Regions from separate parts of the Kitasatospora saccharophila genome, predicted to be linked through region 3. Evidence: riboswitches for the same ligand, from Rfam matches in the RefSeq annotation. Region 3 holds a riboswitch; each other region holds the start of a gene.
The links. A riboswitch is a leader RNA that binds a small molecule or an ion and turns the genes downstream of it on or off. The one in region 3 is predicted to bind cobalamin.
Positions count from the first base shown of each region.

Region 1: another riboswitch for cobalamin. It lies ahead of nicT (Nickel transporter NicT); the one in region 3 lies ahead of ABD345_RS13720 (cobalamin biosynthesis protein).
Region 2: another riboswitch for cobalamin. It lies ahead of ABD345_RS15075 (ribonucleoside-diphosphate reductase subunit alpha); the one in region 3 lies ahead of ABD345_RS13720 (cobalamin biosynthesis protein).

Region 1 covers NZ_BAAANS010000009.1:112,850-118,300, forward strand. The annotation lists gene ABD345_RS09145 (aminopeptidase P family protein) at 1-419, opposite strand, end outside; gene rpmG (50S ribosomal protein L33) at 553-717, shown strand; gene ABD345_RS09155 (type B 50S ribosomal protein L31) at 764-1,006, shown strand; gene ABD345_RS09160 (helix-turn-helix domain-containing protein) at 1,056-1,631, opposite strand; gene nicT (Nickel transporter NicT) at 1,721-2,842, opposite strand; cobalamin riboswitch at 2,873-3,081, opposite strand; gene ABD345_RS09170 (DUF6445 family protein) at 3,183-3,875, opposite strand; gene ABD345_RS09175 (Fpg/Nei family DNA glycosylase) at 3,960-4,766, opposite strand; gene ABD345_RS09180 (TetR/AcrR family transcriptional regulator) at 4,879-5,445, opposite strand.
Region 2 covers NZ_BAAANS010000017.1:138,755-144,205, reverse strand. The annotation lists gene ABD345_RS15090 (histidine phosphatase family protein) at 1-251, shown strand, start outside; gene ABD345_RS15085 (GlxA family transcriptional regulator) at 271-1,338, opposite strand; gene ABD345_RS15080 (GNAT family N-acetyltransferase) at 1,608-2,102, shown strand; cobalamin riboswitch at 2,364-2,490, shown strand; gene ABD345_RS15075 (ribonucleoside-diphosphate reductase subunit alpha) at 2,665-5,079, shown strand; gene ABD345_RS15070 (ribonucleotide-diphosphate reductase subunit beta) at 5,079-5,451, shown strand, end outside.
Region 3 covers NZ_BAAANS010000015.1:119,272-124,722, forward strand. The annotation lists gene ABD345_RS13715 (rhamnogalacturonan lyase family protein) at 1-1,488, shown strand, start outside; cobalamin riboswitch at 1,580-1,709, shown strand; gene ABD345_RS13720 (cobalamin biosynthesis protein) at 1,741-2,694, shown strand; gene ABD345_RS13725 (cobyric acid synthase) at 2,780-4,330, shown strand; gene ABD345_RS13730 (putative cobaltochelatase) at 4,327-5,451, shown strand, end outside.

The DNA.
Region 1 (5,451 bases), on a different contig from region 3:
TCCTTGACCACCCGCAGCCGCTCCACCGCCCGGTCCAGGTCGAGCAGCCGGGCCGTCCCGGCGAGCCGGGCGACGGTGCGGTGCCTGGCCACGGTGAGGTCGTGCTCCTCGACGGCGAGGTCGCGCACCCGCAGCCGGGCGGCGGCCTCGGCGGCGGCGGACGCGGCGTCCGCCTCGGCGGGCACCGGCAACCGGGTGACCTCGGGGTCGGCCTGCCGCTCGCCGCCCTCCTCGGGTTCGGCGCCCTCGGGCGCCGCGAGCACCGCGCGGTCGCGGGTGAGCAGCAGTGCGGCGCCCAGCGGCGGGCAGCCGGTGAGGTAGCGGACGTTGGCGGCGCGCGTGATCAGCGCGGCGTCGGCCCCGGAGGCGCTGCAGTACTCGCGGAGGCGTTCGCGTCGGGCGGCGTGCGCGTCGGACATGGTCCGAGCGTACGAACGGGTCGGGGCGGCCGCCCGTCGGAACCGGCTGGGCGGGTGGGGAATGCCCGCGGGGGTGCCCGTGTTGTGGCGTAGTGAAAACGGCAATCGTTGCCGGGAGAGGGAGGTCGAGACGATGGCACGCAGCGAACTGCGACCGGTGGTCACGCTCCGGTCCACGGCGGGGACGGGCTTCGCGTACGTGACCCGCAAGAACCGCCGCAACGACCCGGACCGGATGGTCCTGCGGAAGTTCGACCCGGTGGCCGGGCGGCACGTGGAGTTCCGCGAGGCCCGCTGATCCGCACCCGTCCGATCCAGCACGCACCCAGCGAGGAGGAGCAGTCATGCAGCAGGGAATCCACCCCGAGTACCGTCCGGTGGTGTTCCGGGACAAGACCGGGGGCCTGTCGTTCCTGACCCGCTCCACCGCCGCGAGCGAGCGGACGGTCGAGTGGGCCGACGGGCGGACGTACCCGGTGGTCGACGTCGAGACGTCCTCGGCGAGCCACCCGTTCTACACCGGCCGGGCCCGCCTGATGGACACCGAGGGCCGGGTCGAGCTGTACCGGCGCCGGTACGGCGGCTGACGGCGCGCGGAGCGAGGGGCCCCGGGTTCGCCCGGGGCCCCTCGCCCGTTCAGGCGCCGGGCGGGGGGACGGAGACCACCATGGTGACCCGGCAGGGCACCTCGCCGTCGTTGCGGTAGCCGTGCGCGGTCCCGGCCTCGTAGGAGGCGGTGGACCCGGCCGGGACGCGGTGCTCGCGACCGTCCAGGACGAGGGTGAGGACGCCCTCGTCGACCCGGGCGATCTCGACGCTGCCGGGCGGGTGCGGGTCGGAGGCGTGCGACTCGCCGGGGTGCAGGAGCCAGGCCCACAGCTCCAGCGGGCCGGGGGCCTCGGCGCCGCCGAGCAGGGTGCCGCTGCCGCCGTCGGGGCCGGTCCACAGCCGGACGGCGTCCTCGGCGGGGACGATCCGGACGGCCGAGGCGGCGTCGTAGTCGAGCAGCCGGGCGATCGAGACGCCGAGCGCGTCGGCGAGCCGGACCACGGTGCCGATGCTCGGGTTGGTGCGGGCCTGTTCGATCTGGACCACCATGCCGCGGCTGACCCCGGAACGGGCGGCCAGCGCGTCCAGGGTGTGGCCGCGGTCGAGGCGCATCCGCTTGAGGTTGCGGGCGAGGGCCTGGGTGACGAGGTCGGGTTCCGGCACGCGGGGTCCCTGTTCGGGTCGGGGCGGGCCGCGCTCCGGCGGCCGGGGAGGTCCACCGAACTGTACTGCGCGGCCCGCCCGACGGTGCGTCAGGAGGCTCCGGCGCCCGCTCCGCCGAAGGCCCGGGAGCGCTTGGCGATCCGCCAGTAGCCGATCGCGGCGGCCCAGACCACCACGAACAGGCCGACGATCACGAAGCCGACGTTGTCCAGGCTGAGGCCCGCGATCCAGCCGGTGACGGGGTCGGCCAGGTCGAACTTGTCGTGCAGCACCGCGACCAGCTCGATGGTGCCGATCACGAAGGCCACCGCGATCGACAGCCCGGTGATGGTCAGGTTGTAGTACACCTTGCGGACCGGGTTGGCGAACGCCCACTGGTAGGCGAAGTTCATGAACGTGCCGTCCAGGGTGTCGAACAGGCTCATCCCGGCGGCGAACAGCAGCGGCAGGCAGACCACCGCGTACCAGGGCAGCCCGGAGGCCGCGCCGGAGCCCGCCATCACCATCAGGGTCACCTCGGTGGCGGTGTCGAAGCCCAGGCCGAGCACCATCCCGACCGGGAACATCTGGCCGGGGCGGCTGATCGAGCGGGTGGCCCGGTTCAGCAACCGGGCCAGCAGGCCGCGGGCGTTCAGGTGCTTCTCCAGCTCGGCCTCGTCGTACTGGCCGGCCCGCATCGCCCGGAACACCCGCCAGATGCCCAGCAGGGCCACCAGGTTGAGCGCCGCGATCAGGTAGAGGAAGGCGCCGGACGCGGTGGTGCCGATGGTGCCGAGCACCCGGTGGGTGGTGGAGTCCTCGTCCATCAGGGTGCCCGCCAGCGCCGCGCCCCCGGCCACCAGGCCGGCCATCAGCACCACCATCGAGGAGTGGCCGAGCGCGAACCAGAAGCCCACCGAGACCGGGCGGCGGCCGTCCGCCATCAGCTTGCGGGTGGTGTTGTCGATCACCGCGATGTGGTCGGCGTCGAAGGCGTGCCGCATGCCCAGGGTGTAGGCGGTGACGCCCAGGCCGACGCCGAACACCTGGGTGCCGACCTTGTAGTCGTGCGGCGCCACCAGGAACAGCAGCGTCCCGAACGCCACCACGTGCAGCGCCAGGATCACCGCCATCAGGCCGGCCGTGCGCAGGGTGTCCTCGCGCCGCCAGCGGAAGGAGGGAAGGGGGGAGCCGGGCTTGTGCCCGGGCAGGGTCGACTCATGCGCGGTCATCCGCGTTCACGCTCCAGCACCTCGTGGATCACTTCGTGAGATGCCGTGGCCGGTCTCCTGGCTGACGGGGTGTTGCGCGCCGGCTCCCGGCCTTCCCGGCCGCGAGCGGCCAGTGGCACGGGGTGGGAGCCGACGACTCCCCGATCACAGTGGCGAGGGCCGCTCCGGACTCCTGCGTCCCACTCTCGTGACGGACACAGTGCACCGGCTTCCCGAACACCACGGCCCGCCCACCGTAGGCCCGCCGGGGGCGCGGCGGCAAGGGCGCCCCCGGATCCGGGTGGCGCAGATCACGCCTGGTCAGGGCCGTGCTGACGAGCGGTCAGGCCGTCCGGGCGGCTCAGGCCATCCAGAAGAAGACGCAGGTCATCCGCTTCTGCTCCAGCGTCGCGCCGTGGTACTCGGTCGCGGTGTGGATCAGGTTGGCGGTGTAGAGCAGCAGCCGGTTGTAGCGGTGCGGGACGGCCAGGTCCTCGGTGAACGAGTCCGGCGGGACGAAGCGGGTGCCGAGCGCGTCCACCAGGTTGTCGTGCGGGGCGACCACGCTGTTGCCGCCGAGCCGGCCGCCGGGGAAGCTCTGCCGGTGGAAGCTGGTGCCGCAGCGCTTGGGGACGGCCGGGTTGAGGTACAGCACGGCGGCGTACCGGCACAGCGAGCGCGAGTCGGTGTGCGGGCGCGGCTCGCACTCCCCCGCGCCGACCACCTGCACGCAGTTGTGGTTGAAGGTGCCGCCCCCGGCCTCGTCCAGCGCCCAGATCCGCTCCGCCCCGGTGGCCCCGCGGACCAGCTCCTCGACGTGCGCCAGCTCGTCCGGCTCCAGCCCGGGCATCGCGCGCAGCCCCGGCCAGGACTCCGGCCGGTACGGGTAGCCCTCGTCCCAGTCCGTGCGGGCCAGGTGCCGGGCCCGCACCGCGTCCGGGTCCGGCAGGACGTCGTCCAGCACCCAGTAGTCGCGTCCCCTGGTGGGCTTGCGGTACGGCAGGACCGGGAGCGCCGGGGTGGGGCGCGGGCCCTGGAACGGTTGCACGGGCATGCACCCGACAATAGGAGCGCCGTTCCGGGCCCTCGCCCAAGGCGTGGTCAACCTTGCGTCAAGGCTTGATCCGCCGACGGCCCGTCAGACCCGCTGGCAGCGCGGGCACCAGAACAGGTTCCGGGCCGCCAACTCCTCGGTGCGGACCGGGGTTCCGCACACCAGGCAGGGCTGGTCGTGGCGGCGGTAGACGTACACCTCGCCGCCGTGGTCGTCCACCCGCGGGGGGCGGCCCATCGCCTCCGGGGTGTGCTCGGGGCGGACGGTGTCGATCCGGCCGGCGGCCACGCCGTCGTGCATCAGGGCGACCAGGTCCGTCCAGATCGCGTCCCACTCCGCGCGGGAGAGGTCGCGGCCGGCCCGGTGCGGGCTGATGCCGAGCCGGAACAGCACCTCGGCGCGGTAGACGTTGCCGACGCCGGCCAGCACCTTCTGGTCCATCAGCAGGGCGGCGACCGTGCTGCCGCTGCGGGAGATCCGCTGCCAGGCCGCGTCGCCCGCCTCGCCCGGGCGCAGCGGGTCCGGCCCCAGCCGGCGGTGGACGGCGGCCTTCTCGGCGGGGGTGAGCAGTTCGCAGGCGGTCGGGCCGCGCAGGTCGGCGTAGCCGCCGTCGTTGACCATCCGCAGCCGGACCTGGCCGACCGGCGCCGGGGCCCCGCCCGCGCCGAACTCGTACTTGCCGTACAGGCCCAGGTGCACGTGCAGCCAGTGCTCGCCGAAGCCGAGGAACAGGTGCTTGCCGTGCGCCTCCGCCTCGTCCAGCACCCGCCCGTCGATCAGCGCGGCCCCCTCCGCGAAGCGCCCCTGCGGGCTGGACACCCGGACCGGGCGGCCGCCGAACCGCTCGTCGTTCTCCCTGGCCAGGCGGTGGATCACATGCCCCTCGGGCACCGGCGTCAACTCCTCGGTCGTGGTGGTCGGCGAGGAGTCCATCCTCCCAGGACGCACGGACAGCCCGACCCGGCCGGGGTCAGCCGCTTTCGGGCCGGTGGCAGCCGCACCTTCAGAGGGTGGCGGCGGTGTCGCGCAGGGTGGTGAGCGCCTCGCGGGCCAGGGCGGTGAAGTCCTGGCCGGGGCGGGCGGTCCAGCGGGCCAGGGCGGTGCCCAGGGCGAGCAGGGTGAGCTGGGCGGTGAGGACGGCGGCCGGCTCGGGGACGCCGCGCTCGCGCAGGGCGGCGGTGAGGGCGGTGACGAGGGCCTCGCGCTTGAGGAGTTCGCGCTCGGTGAGCTCGGGGTTGGCGGCGATCACCTGCTGGCGCTCGCAGACCGTCCCGTACCGCTCGGCGGTGAAGGCCTGCTCCCCGGCGGCGGCCAGCGCGGCCCCGGCGGCCTCCAGCGGCCCGGCCCCGGGCGGGGCGGCGGCGATCGCACCGGTGAACAGCCGGGCCAGCACGTCGCCGCCGGAGAGCACCTCGCGCTTGTCCGCGAAGTGCCGGAAGAAGGTGCTCTTGGCCAGGCCCGCGCGTTCGGCGATCTCGGCGACGGTGGTGCGGTCGTAGCCCTGCCGGACGAAGAGTTCCAGCGCGGCGCGCCCCAGCCGCTCGCGGGCGTTCGGGTCCCATCTGGCCATGATCCG
Region 2 (5,451 bases), on a different contig from region 3:
CCTGGCTGGACGTGGCGCTGCGGGTGCGCGACCTGCTGCGCGACCTGTGCGAGGAGGAGGCGGGCCGACCGGTGCTGGTGGTGGCGCACGACTGCACGGTGCTGATGCTGCGGCACGTGCTGGACCGGCTCCCCGAGGAGGAGTTGCTGGCGCTGGACCCGGTGGCGAACTGCTCGGCCAGCGTCTGGCGGGCCCGCGAGGGACGGCTGCGGCCGGCCGGCTGGAACCAGACCGGCCACCTGTCGGCCTGACCCGCCCCGCCCCCGCCGCTCAGCGTCCCGCCGCCCCCGCCCCCACCGCACCCGCCGCCCGGCGTTCCGGCTCGCTGCCCTCCCGCTCGCGGCCGTCCGGCTCGCGGTCCCCGGTCTCGGGCCCGGCGGGCCGTCGCGGGCCGCCGAAGGCCCGCCGGTACGCCTGCGGGGTGGTGCCGAGCCGGAGGCCGAAGTGGTGCCGCAGCGCGGCGGCGTTGCCGAAGCCGCAGCGGGCGGCGACCGCGTCCACGCTCTCGCCGGTGGACTCCAGCAGGCGCTGGGCGAGCAGCACCCGCTGGCCGGTCAGCCAGCGGTGCGGGGTGGTGCCGGTCTCCTGCCGGAAGCGGCGGGCGAAGGTGCGCGGCGACATGTGGGCGAGCCGGGCGAGCCGGTCGACGCCGGTGTCCCGGTCGAGGTGGCGGCGCATCCACTCCAGCACCGGGGCCAGCGACTCGCCGTCGGCCTCGGGCAGCGGGCGGCTGATGAACTGGGCCTGGCCGCCGTCGCGGTGCGGGGCGACCACCATCCGGCGGGCGATCGCCCGGGCCACCTCGGCGCCCTGCACCTTGCGGACCAGGTGCAGGCAGGCGTCGATGCCCGCGGCGGTGCCGGCCGAGGTGATCACGGGGTGGTCGTCGACGTACAGCACGTCGGGTTCGACGGTGGTCAGCGGGAAGCGCTCGGCCATCAGGTCGGCGTACCGCCAGTGGGTGGTGCAGCGGCGGCCGTCGAGCAGGCCGGCCGCGCCGAGCAGGAAGCTGCCGGAGCAGATCGACAGCAGGTGGGCGCCGCGGTCGTGGGCGGCCCGCAGCGCCTCGACGACCTCCGCGGGGTACTGCTCGCGGATGCCGGTGGCGGTGGTGATGACCAGGTCGGCCGCGGCGATCCGTTCGGGGCCGTGCGGGACGTCGATGGTGAACCCGGCGTGGGTGCGCATCGGCCCGGGGCGGTCGCCGACCAGCGCGAAGTCGTAGACCGGCAGGCCGGATTCGGCCCGGTCCAGGCCGAACACCTCGCAGGCCACGCCCAGTTCGAAGGGGTGGACCTCTTCCAGCACCACCACGGCGACGTTCTCCAGCTTTCGCATCCCGCCAGGATGGCAGTGGCAGGATTTCGTGGCAATGGTGCGTTCCTGCCACTCGTGGGCGGCGGCCGGTGCGCGGACAGTGGAGGCATGACCACCGCGCTCGCCCTGCTGGGCCTCATCGGCACTTTCGGACTCCTCGGCGTCCTGGTCGGCCGCGACCTGGACCGGCACGGCCGCCACGGCCGCGACAACGCGCACCGCCCGACCGGCTACCCGTTCGACCCGGACCTGGCCGACCCGCGCCGCCGGCCGTCCGGCACACTGGCCGGATGCGCTCCCCGACCGTCCGCCGTGCCCTCCTCCCCGACCTCGCCGGAGCCGGAGAGGTCAGCGTCGAAGCCTTCGTCGGGGACGGCCACACCCGTCCGGACTCTCCGTACGTCGACCTCCTGCGCGACACCGCCCGCCGCAACCGGGAGGCCGAGCTGCTGGTCGCCGTCGACGGCGCCGGGGCGGTCCTCGGCTGCGTGACCTTCGCGCCCGGCGGCACCCCGTGGGCGGACGTCGCCGGGCCGGGCGAGGGCGAGATCCGGATGCTCGCGGTCGGCGCGGCGGCCCGCGGCCGGGGCGTCGGCCGGGCGCTGGTGGTGGCGGCGATGGACCGCAGCCGGGAACTGGGACTGGCCGGGATGGCGTTCTCCACCCGTCCGACGATGACCGCCGCGCACCGGATCTACGAGGCGCTGGGCTTCGTCCGCGCCCCCGAGCGGGACTGGTCGGCCGCCCCCGGCACGGACCTGATGGTCTACACGATGCGGTTCTGAGGCCCGGGGCCGGCGGCCCGGCGGACGCCCGCGGGCGACGCGCCGGGCTTCCCGGTTTTTCTCCGGCCGATCGGAAACATCCGCGCCCCGTTCCCCGTTCTCCCCCTCGGCCGTCCGCTTCGGCCGGGCCGCCGCAGCCGGCACCGGGCGCGGGGCCGACGGTCCCTCAGGAGCCGTCCGCCCCGTTTTCGTTGTCTACGCGCGGCGCCGCCGACGCGACACGCGCTACTACATCTGGTGCTTCCAGCTCCAGTCGCCACTACATGTATGCTCACTCTCGCTGTCGACGCAGGGGAATCCGGTGGAAGTCCGGGACTGCCCCGCAACGGTGAGCGGGCTGCAGCGACGCCCGCGCAGTCCGAGGACCTGCCGACGGCGTGCGACACGGCATCCCCGCAGACGCCATGCAGCACAGCTTTGCCGTCCGGTCTCGCGGGCGGACCGGGGGTGGTCTTCGGCGCGCCGGAACGCGTTCGCGTTCCTTCGTGCTGCCCTCCCCTGGCCGCGTGCGGTGCCGGACACCCGAGAGCACGTCCGCCGCCGCCACAGGAGAGAGTGCGCCTTGACCGTCGCCGCCTCAGTCACCCTGCCGTCCCAGGGATCCGCCGACGCCTTCACCGACCCCGGTGCGGCGTTGCTCCGGCTGCTCACCGACCGCAGCACCGACCTCCCCCAGGTGGACCCCGGCCACGTCGCCGCCGCCGCGCTGCGCGGCCGCCACGCCGGTTCGGACTTCGCCGAGCTCCGCGGGCTGGCCGTGGAGGCCGCCGCGTCGATGATCGCCGAGGACCCGCAGTACTCGAAGCTGGCCGCCCGCCTGCTGGCGCTGGAGATCCGCGACGAGGCCGCCACCCAGCACGTCACCTCGTTCTCCTCCTCGGTGGCCGTGGGCCACGCCGAGGGCCTGATCGGCGACGCCACGGCCGCGTTCGTGGCCGAGCACGCCGACCTGTTCGACTCGCTGATCGACGAGTCGGGCGACGACCGCTTCGAGTACTTCGGCCTGCGCACCGTGCAGTCCCGCTACCTGCTGCGCCACCCGATCACCCGCAAGGTGGTCGAGACCCCGCAGCACTTCCTGCTCCGCGTGGCGGCGGGCCTGGCGGTCGGCACGACCGAGGAGTCGGTGCGCGAGGTCGCCGAGCTGTACACCCTGATGAGCCGGCTGGAGTACCTGACCAGCTCGCCGACGCTGTTCAACTCCGGCACCCGGCACCCGCAGATGTCCTCCTGCTACCTGCTGGACTCGCCGCTGGACAACCTGGACTCGATCTACAACCGGTACGCCCAGATCGCCCGGCTGTCCAAGCACGCCGGCGGCATCGGCCTGTCCTACTCGCGGATCCGCTCGCGCGGCTCGCTGATCCGCGGCACCAACGGCAAGTCGAACGGCATCGTGCCGTTCCTGCGCACCCTGGACTCCTCCGTGGCGGCGGTCAACCAGGGCGGCCGGCGCAAGGGCGCGGCCTGCGTGTACCTGGAGACCTGGCACGCCGACATCGAGGAGTTCCTGGAGCTCCGCGACAACACCGGCGAGGAGGCCCGGCGCACCCACAACCTGAACCTGGCGCACTGGATCCCGGACGAGTTCATGCGCCGGGTCAACGCCAACGCCGACTGGTCGCTGTTCTCCCCGGCGGACGTGCCGGAGCTGGTCGACCTGTGGGGCGCCGAGTTCGACGAGGCGTACGTCAAGGCCGAGCTGGCGGGCAAGGCCGTGCGCACCATCCCCGCGCAGACCCTGTACGCCCGGATGATGCGCACCCTGGCGCAGACCGGCAACGGCTGGATGACCTTCAAGGACGCCTCCAACCGGGCCGCCAACCAGACCGCGCTGCCGGGCCGCACGGTGCACTCCTCGAACCTGTGCACCGAGATCCTGGAGGTCACCGACGACTCGGAGACCGCGGTCTGCAACCTCGGCTCGGTCAACCTGGGCGCGCACGTCGCCCCCGGCGCCACCGCCGCCGACCTCACGAGCGCGATGGACTGGGACCGCCTGGACGCCACCGTCCGCACCGCGGTGACCTTCCTCGACCGCGTGATCGACATCAACTTCTACCCGACCACCGAGGCCGGGACGTCCAACTCCCGCTGGCGCCCGGTCGGCCTGGGCGTGATGGGCCTGCAGGACGTCTTCTTCCAGCTGCGGATCGACTTCGACTCCGCCGAGGCGGTCGCCCTCTCCACCCTGATCGCCGAGCGCATCATGCTCACCGCGTACGAGCGCTCCGCCGACCTGGCCGAGCAGTTCGGCCGGCACGAGGCGTACGGCGAGACCCGGGCGGCCCGCGGCCAGCTGCACGTGGACCACTTCGAGTCCGCGAACCCGCACTGGGCCGCGCGCTGGGAGGCGCTGCGGGCCCGGATCGCCGAGGTCGGCCTGCGCAACTCGCTGCTGCTCGCGATCGCCCCGACCGCGACCATCGCGTCCATCGCCGGCGTCTACGAGTGCATCGAGCCGCAGGTCTCCAACCTGTTCAAGCGCGAGACCCTCTCCGGCGAGTTCCTCCAGGTCAACCCGTACCTGGTGCGGGAGCTCAAGGAGCTCGGCGTCTGGGACCAGCAGACCCGGGACGCGCTGCGCGACGCCAACGGCTCCATCCAGGAGTTCAACTGGCTGCCGCAGGAGGTCCGTTCGCTGTACCGCACGGCGTGGGAGCTGCCGCAGCGCGCGCTGATCGACCTGGCCGCCGCCCGGCAGCCGTACATCGACCAGAGCCAGTCGCTGAACCTGTTCATGGCGGCGCCGACCATCGGCAAGCTCTCCTCGATGTACTCCTACGCCTGGAAGGTCGGTCTGAAGACCACCTACTACCTGCGCTCCCGCCCGGCGACCCGGATCGCCCAGGCCGCGCCCGGAGCCGCCCGCACCGCCGCCCCCGTCCCGGTGCAGTCCCCCGCCCTCTCCCAGGCCGAGCAGGACGCCATCGCCTGCTCGCTGGAGAACCCCGAGTCCTGCGAGGCCTGCCAGTAATGAGCACCGAAGACCAGAAGAAGATGCTGCTCGACCCGGGCTTCGAGCTGACGCTCCGTCCGATGCGCTACCCGTCGTTCTACGACCGGTACCGGGACGCGATCAAGAACACCTGGACGGTGGAGGAGGTGGACCTGCACTCCGACGTCGCCGACCTCGCCAAGCTCTCCGAGGGCGAGCGGCACATGATCGGCCGGCTGGTCGCGTTCTTCGCCACCGGTGACTCGATCGTCGCCAACAACGTGGTGCTGAGCCTCTACAAGCACATCAACTCCCCCGAGGCCCGCCTCTACCTGTCGCGGCAGCTGTTCGAGGAGGCCGTGCACGTCCAGTTCTACCTGACGCTGCTGGACACCTACCTGCCCGACCCGG
Region 3 (5,451 bases):
TTCGCGGACGGCTACCGGGACGTGCCGATCTCCCCGCCGCCCGGCGGGTCGAACGCGAGCGGCTCCTACACGTACGAGGCCAACGACGCGAGCGTGGGCGACCTGGACGGCGACGGGCAGTACGAGTTCGTGCTGAAGTGGAACCCGACCGACGCGAAGGACAACTCGCAGTCGGGCTACACCGGCGACACCTACCTCGACGCGTACGAGCTGGACGGCACCCGGCTGTGGCGGATCGACCTGGGGCGCAACATCCGCTCCGGCGCGCACTACACGCAGTTCCAGGTGTACGACTACGACGGCGACGGGCGGGCCGAGGTCGCCGTGAAGACCGCGGACGGCACGGTGGACGGCACCGGGCGGACCCTCGGCAGCGCCACCGCCGACTACCGCAACTCCAGCGGGTACGTGCTGTCCGGGCCGGAGTTCCTGACGGTCTTCGACGGGCGCAGCGGCGCCGCGCTGCAGACGGTGGACTACGACCCGCCGCGCGGCACGGTCTCGGCCTGGGGCGACTCGTACGGCAACCGGGTCGACCGGTTCCTGGCCGGGACGGCGTACCTGGACGGCTCGCGCCCGTCGATCGTGATGGCCCGCGGCTACTACACCCGGACCGTGGTCACGGCCTGGGACTGGCGCGACGGCAGGCTCACCGAGCGGTGGAAGTTCGACTCGGACGCCTCCGGCAACGGCGCGTACGCGGGCCAGGGCGACCACCAGTTGGCCGTCGCGGACGTGGACGGCGACGGCAGGGACGAGATCGTGTACGGGGCGATGGCCCTGGACGACAACGGGCGCGGGCTGTGGAACACCGGGCAGGGGCACGGCGACGCGATGCACGTCGGCGACCTCGACCCGAGCCGTCCGGGCCTGGAGGAGTTCAAGGTCGACGAGAGCACCGGCAAGTACTCGGCCTGGTTCGCCGACGCGCGGACCGGCCAGATCCTGTGGCACCAGCCGGACTGCGCCTGCGACAACGGGCGCGGCGTCTCCGACGACGTGTACGCGGGCAGCCCGGGCGCCGAGTCCTGGTCGTCGGGGGTCAGCGGCCTCTACAGCGCCAAGGGGGAGAACGTCGGCCGCAAGCCGGGTTCGGCCAACTTCGCGCTCTGGTGGGACGGCGACCCGGTGCGCGAACTGCTCGACGGCACCCACGTCGACAAGTACGGCACCGGCGCGGACACCCGGCTGCTGACCGCCGCCGGCGTGCACTCCAACAACACCACCAAGGCCACCCCGTCGCTCTCCGCCGACCTGTTCGGCGACTGGCGCGAGGAGGTGGTGTGGCCCACCACCGACAACCGGGCGCTGCGGATCTACTCGACGCCGGTGCCGACCTCGCTGCGGATCACCACGCTGATGCACGACGTCCAGTACCGGGAGGCGGTCGCCTGGCAGAACACCGCCTACAACCAGCCGCCGCACCCGGGCTTCTTCCTCGGCGACGGCATGCCGACCGCGCCGCGGCCCGTCGTGCACACGCCCTGACCTGGCACCTTGCGCCGCGGCGGCCCCGGTGGCCGTATGTGACCAACCCCTCCACCCGCTCGGTTGACTGCCCCGAACCGGGCGTGGTGGGATCTTCGGGCCAAACGGAGGCAAGCAGAGGAAGCCGGTGCGAGTCCGGCGCGGTCCCGCCACTGTGACCGGACACCCCGCGCGGGGGTGACCGGAAGTCAGGAGACTCTGGCCCCCGTTCCGTCGATCCAGGGCGCGGACCCTGAGTGAGGACACGACGCCATGGGGGCTGCCCCGTACCTGGTGGGCGCGGTCGCGGGATACCTCGCGGACGCCCGGCTCGGAGACCCCCGGCGCGGACACCCCGTCGCCCTGTTCGGCACCGCCGCGGCCCGGCTGGAGCGCCGGCTGTGGCGCGACCACCGCGGGGCCGGGGCGCTGCACGCGGCGCTCGCGGTCGGCGCGGGCGCGGGCGCGGCGGCGCTGGCCGTCCGGGCGGTGCGGCGCGCGCCGGTGGCGGCGGGGGCGCTGGCCGCGGCGGCCACCTTCACGGTGCTGGGCGGGACGTCGCTGACCCGGGAGGCGACGGCGATCGGACGTTCGCTGGCGGACGGCGACCTGGCGGGCGCCCGGGAGCGGCTGCCGCACCTGTGCGGGCGCGACCCGTCCGGCCTGGACGAGCGGCAGGTGGCCCGGGCCGTGGTCGAGTCGGTCGCCGAGAACACCGCGGACGCGGTGGTCAACGCCCTGGTGTGGGGCGGCGTCGCGGGCGTGCCGGGGCTGCTGGCGTTCCGGGCGGTCAACACGCTGGACGCGATGGTGGGGCACAAGTCGGCCCGCTACCGGCGCTTCGGCTGGGCGTCGGCCCGGCTGGACGACGTCGCGGGCTGGCCGGGGGCCCGGCTGACCGCGCTGCTGGCGGTCGCCGCGTCCGGCGCCCCGGCCCGGACCTGGCGGGTCTGGCGGCGGGACGGCTCCGCGCACCCGAGCCCCAACGCGGGCCAGGCGGAGGCGGCGTTCGCGGGCGCGCTGGGCGTGCGGCTGGGCGGGACGCTGCGCTACGGCGAGCGGGTCGAGCACCGGCCGGTGCTGGGCGCGGAGCTGCCGCCGGTCGGCGCGGCCGACATCGAGCGGGCCTGCCGCCTCTCGCGCCGGGTCGGCGCGCTGGCGCTGGCGACCACGCTCGCCCTGCGGGCGCTGGGCGGGCGGACCCGGGGCGGGCGGCGGCGCGGGTGAACCCGCCGCTGCGACTGCCCTCGTCCGGGCTGGGCTCCGGCGTGCCCGCGTCCCTCCCCCTCCACTTCCTCGAAGGAGTTCTGCCGTGAACGGCGCGCTGTTGGTGGCCGGTACGACCTCGGATGCCGGGAAGAGCGTGGTGACGGCGGGCATCTGCCGCTGGCTGGCCCGGCAGGGGGTGCGGGTGGCGCCGTTCAAGGCGCAGAACATGTCGTTGAACTCGTTCGTGACGGCGGACGGGGCGGAGATCGGGCGGGCGCAGGCGATGCAGGCGCAGGCGGCGGGGGTGGCGCCGGAGGCGGCGATGAACCCGGTGCTGCTGAAGCCGGGCGCGGACGGGCGCAGCCAGGTGGTGCTGCTGGGCCGGCCGGTGGCGGAGGTCGGCGCGCTGGACTACCGGGAGCGCAAGCCGGTGCTGCTGGAGCGGGCGCTGGAGTGCCTGGCGGACCTGCGGGCGCGCTTCGACGTGGTGGTGTGCGAGGGCGCGGGCTCCCCGGCGGAGATCAACCTGCGGGACGGGGACATCGCCAACATGGGCCTGGCGACGGCGGCCCGGCTGCCGGTCGTGGTGGTCGGGGACATCGACCGGGGCGGGGTGTTCGCGTCGATGTTCGGGACGCTGGCGCTGCTGTCGCCGGGCGACCAGGCGCTGGTCGCGGGCTGGATCGTCAACAAGTTCCGCGGGGACGCCCGGCTGCTGGAGCCCGGGCTGGAGATGCTGCGCGGGCTGACCGGCCGTCCGGTGCTGGGCACGCTGCCGATGCTGCCGGGCCTGTGGCTGGACGCGGAGGACTCGCTCGGCCTGGCCGCGGTGGCGTCCCGTCCGGCGGCGGGCGGGCCGGTGGGCGCGGAGGTGCTGCGGGTCGCGGTGGTGCGGCTGCCGCGGCTGTCGAACTTCACGGACGTGGACGCGCTGGCGCAGGAGCCGGGCGTGCTGGTGCGCTGGGTGACCGGCCCGGAGGAGCTGGCGGACGCCGACCTGGTGGTGCTGCCCGGCACCCGGGCCACCGTCGCGGACCTGGCCTGGCTGCGCGAGCGGGGCCTGGCGGAGCCGCTGGCGGCCCGGGCCGCGGCCGGGCGGCCGGTGCTGGGGGTGTGCGGCGGCTACCAGATGCTGGGCCGGGAGGTCGTGGACCCGGTGGAGTCGAAGTCGTCCGGTGCGGTGGACGGCCTGGGGCTGCTGCCGACCCGGGTGGTGTTCGGCGCGGACAAGGTGCTGGCCCGGCCGTCGGGGGTGGCGCTGGGCGAGCCGGTGGAGGGCTACGAGATCCACCACGGCGTGGTGACGGTGGAGGGCGGCGAGCCGTTCGTCACGGACGCCGCCGGGCGGCCGCTGGACGGCTGCCGGGCGGGCGCGGTGTGGGGCACCACCTGGCACGGCCTGCTGGAGAACGACGCCTTCCGCCGGGCCTTCCTGACCGAGGTGGCCCGCGCCGCGGGCCGGGCGTTCGTCCCGGCGCCTGACACCTCGTTCGCCGCCGCCCGCGAGCGCCAACTCGACGCGCTGGGAGACCTGGTGGCCGAGCACACCGACACCGACGCGCTGTGGAAGCTGATCGAGAACGGGGCACCGGCGGGTCTGCCGTTCGTGCCGCCCGGGGCCCCGGCCCCGCTGGAGATGGGGAGTGCCGAATGACCGAGGCCCGTTATCCGTTCACGGCGATCGTGGGCATGGACGACCTGCGGCTGGGGCTGCTGCTGAACGCGGTCTCGCCGGCCGTGGGCGGGGTGCTGGTGCGGGGCGAGAAGGGGACGGCGAAGTCGACGATGGTGCGCGCCCTGGCGGGCCTGCTGCCGTCGATCGCCACGGTGCCGGGCTGCCGGTTCTCCTGCGACCCGGCCGCGCCGGACCCGCACTGCCCGGACGGCCCGCACCAGGGGGCGCCGGCGGCCGAACGGCCCTCGTTCCTGGTGGAGTTGCCGGTGGGCGTCACCGAGGACCGGGTGGTCGGCTCGCTGGACCTGGAGCGGGCGCTCGCCGAGGGCGTGCAGGCGTACGAGCCGGGGCTGCTGGCGAAGGCGCACCGCGGCGTGCTGTACATCGACGAGGTCAACCTGCTCCAGGACCACCTGGTGGACCTGCTGCTGGACGCGGCGGCGATGGGGCGCTCGTACGTGGAGCGGGAGGGCGTGTCGGTGCGGCACGCGGCCCGGTTCCTGCTGGTCGGGACGATGAACCCGGAGGAGGGCGAGCTGCGGCCGCAGCTGCTGGACCGGTTCGGCCTGACGGTGGAGATCGCGGCCACCCGGGACCCGGACGAGCGCGCCGAGGTGGTGCGGCGGCGGCTCGGGTACGACGCCAACCCGGCCGGTTTCGCGGCGCGCTGGGACGAGCGCGAGCGGGAGCTGGCCGAACGGATCACCGCCGCACGGGAGTTGCTGCCGAGCGTGCAGCTCTCCGATCTGGCGCTGCGTCAGATCACGGCGGTGTGCGCGGCGTTCGAGGTGGACGGCCTGCGCGCGGACATCGTGATGGCCCGCACCGCGGTGGCCCTGGCCGCCTGGGCGGGACGCACCGAGGTGCGGGAGGAGGACGTCCGGACGGCCGCCCGGCTGGCGCTGCCGCACCGGCGGCGGCGCAACCCGTTCGACGCGCCGGGGCTGGACGAGGAGCAGCTGGACCGGACGCTGGCCGAGCACCGGCAACCGGAGGACGGGCCGACGGACGGGCCGGAGGACGACGGCCCGGACGGCGGCGGTCCTGATGGCGATCGCCCGGACGGCGGCGGCCCGGACGGCGGCGGTGGCGGTGCGCCG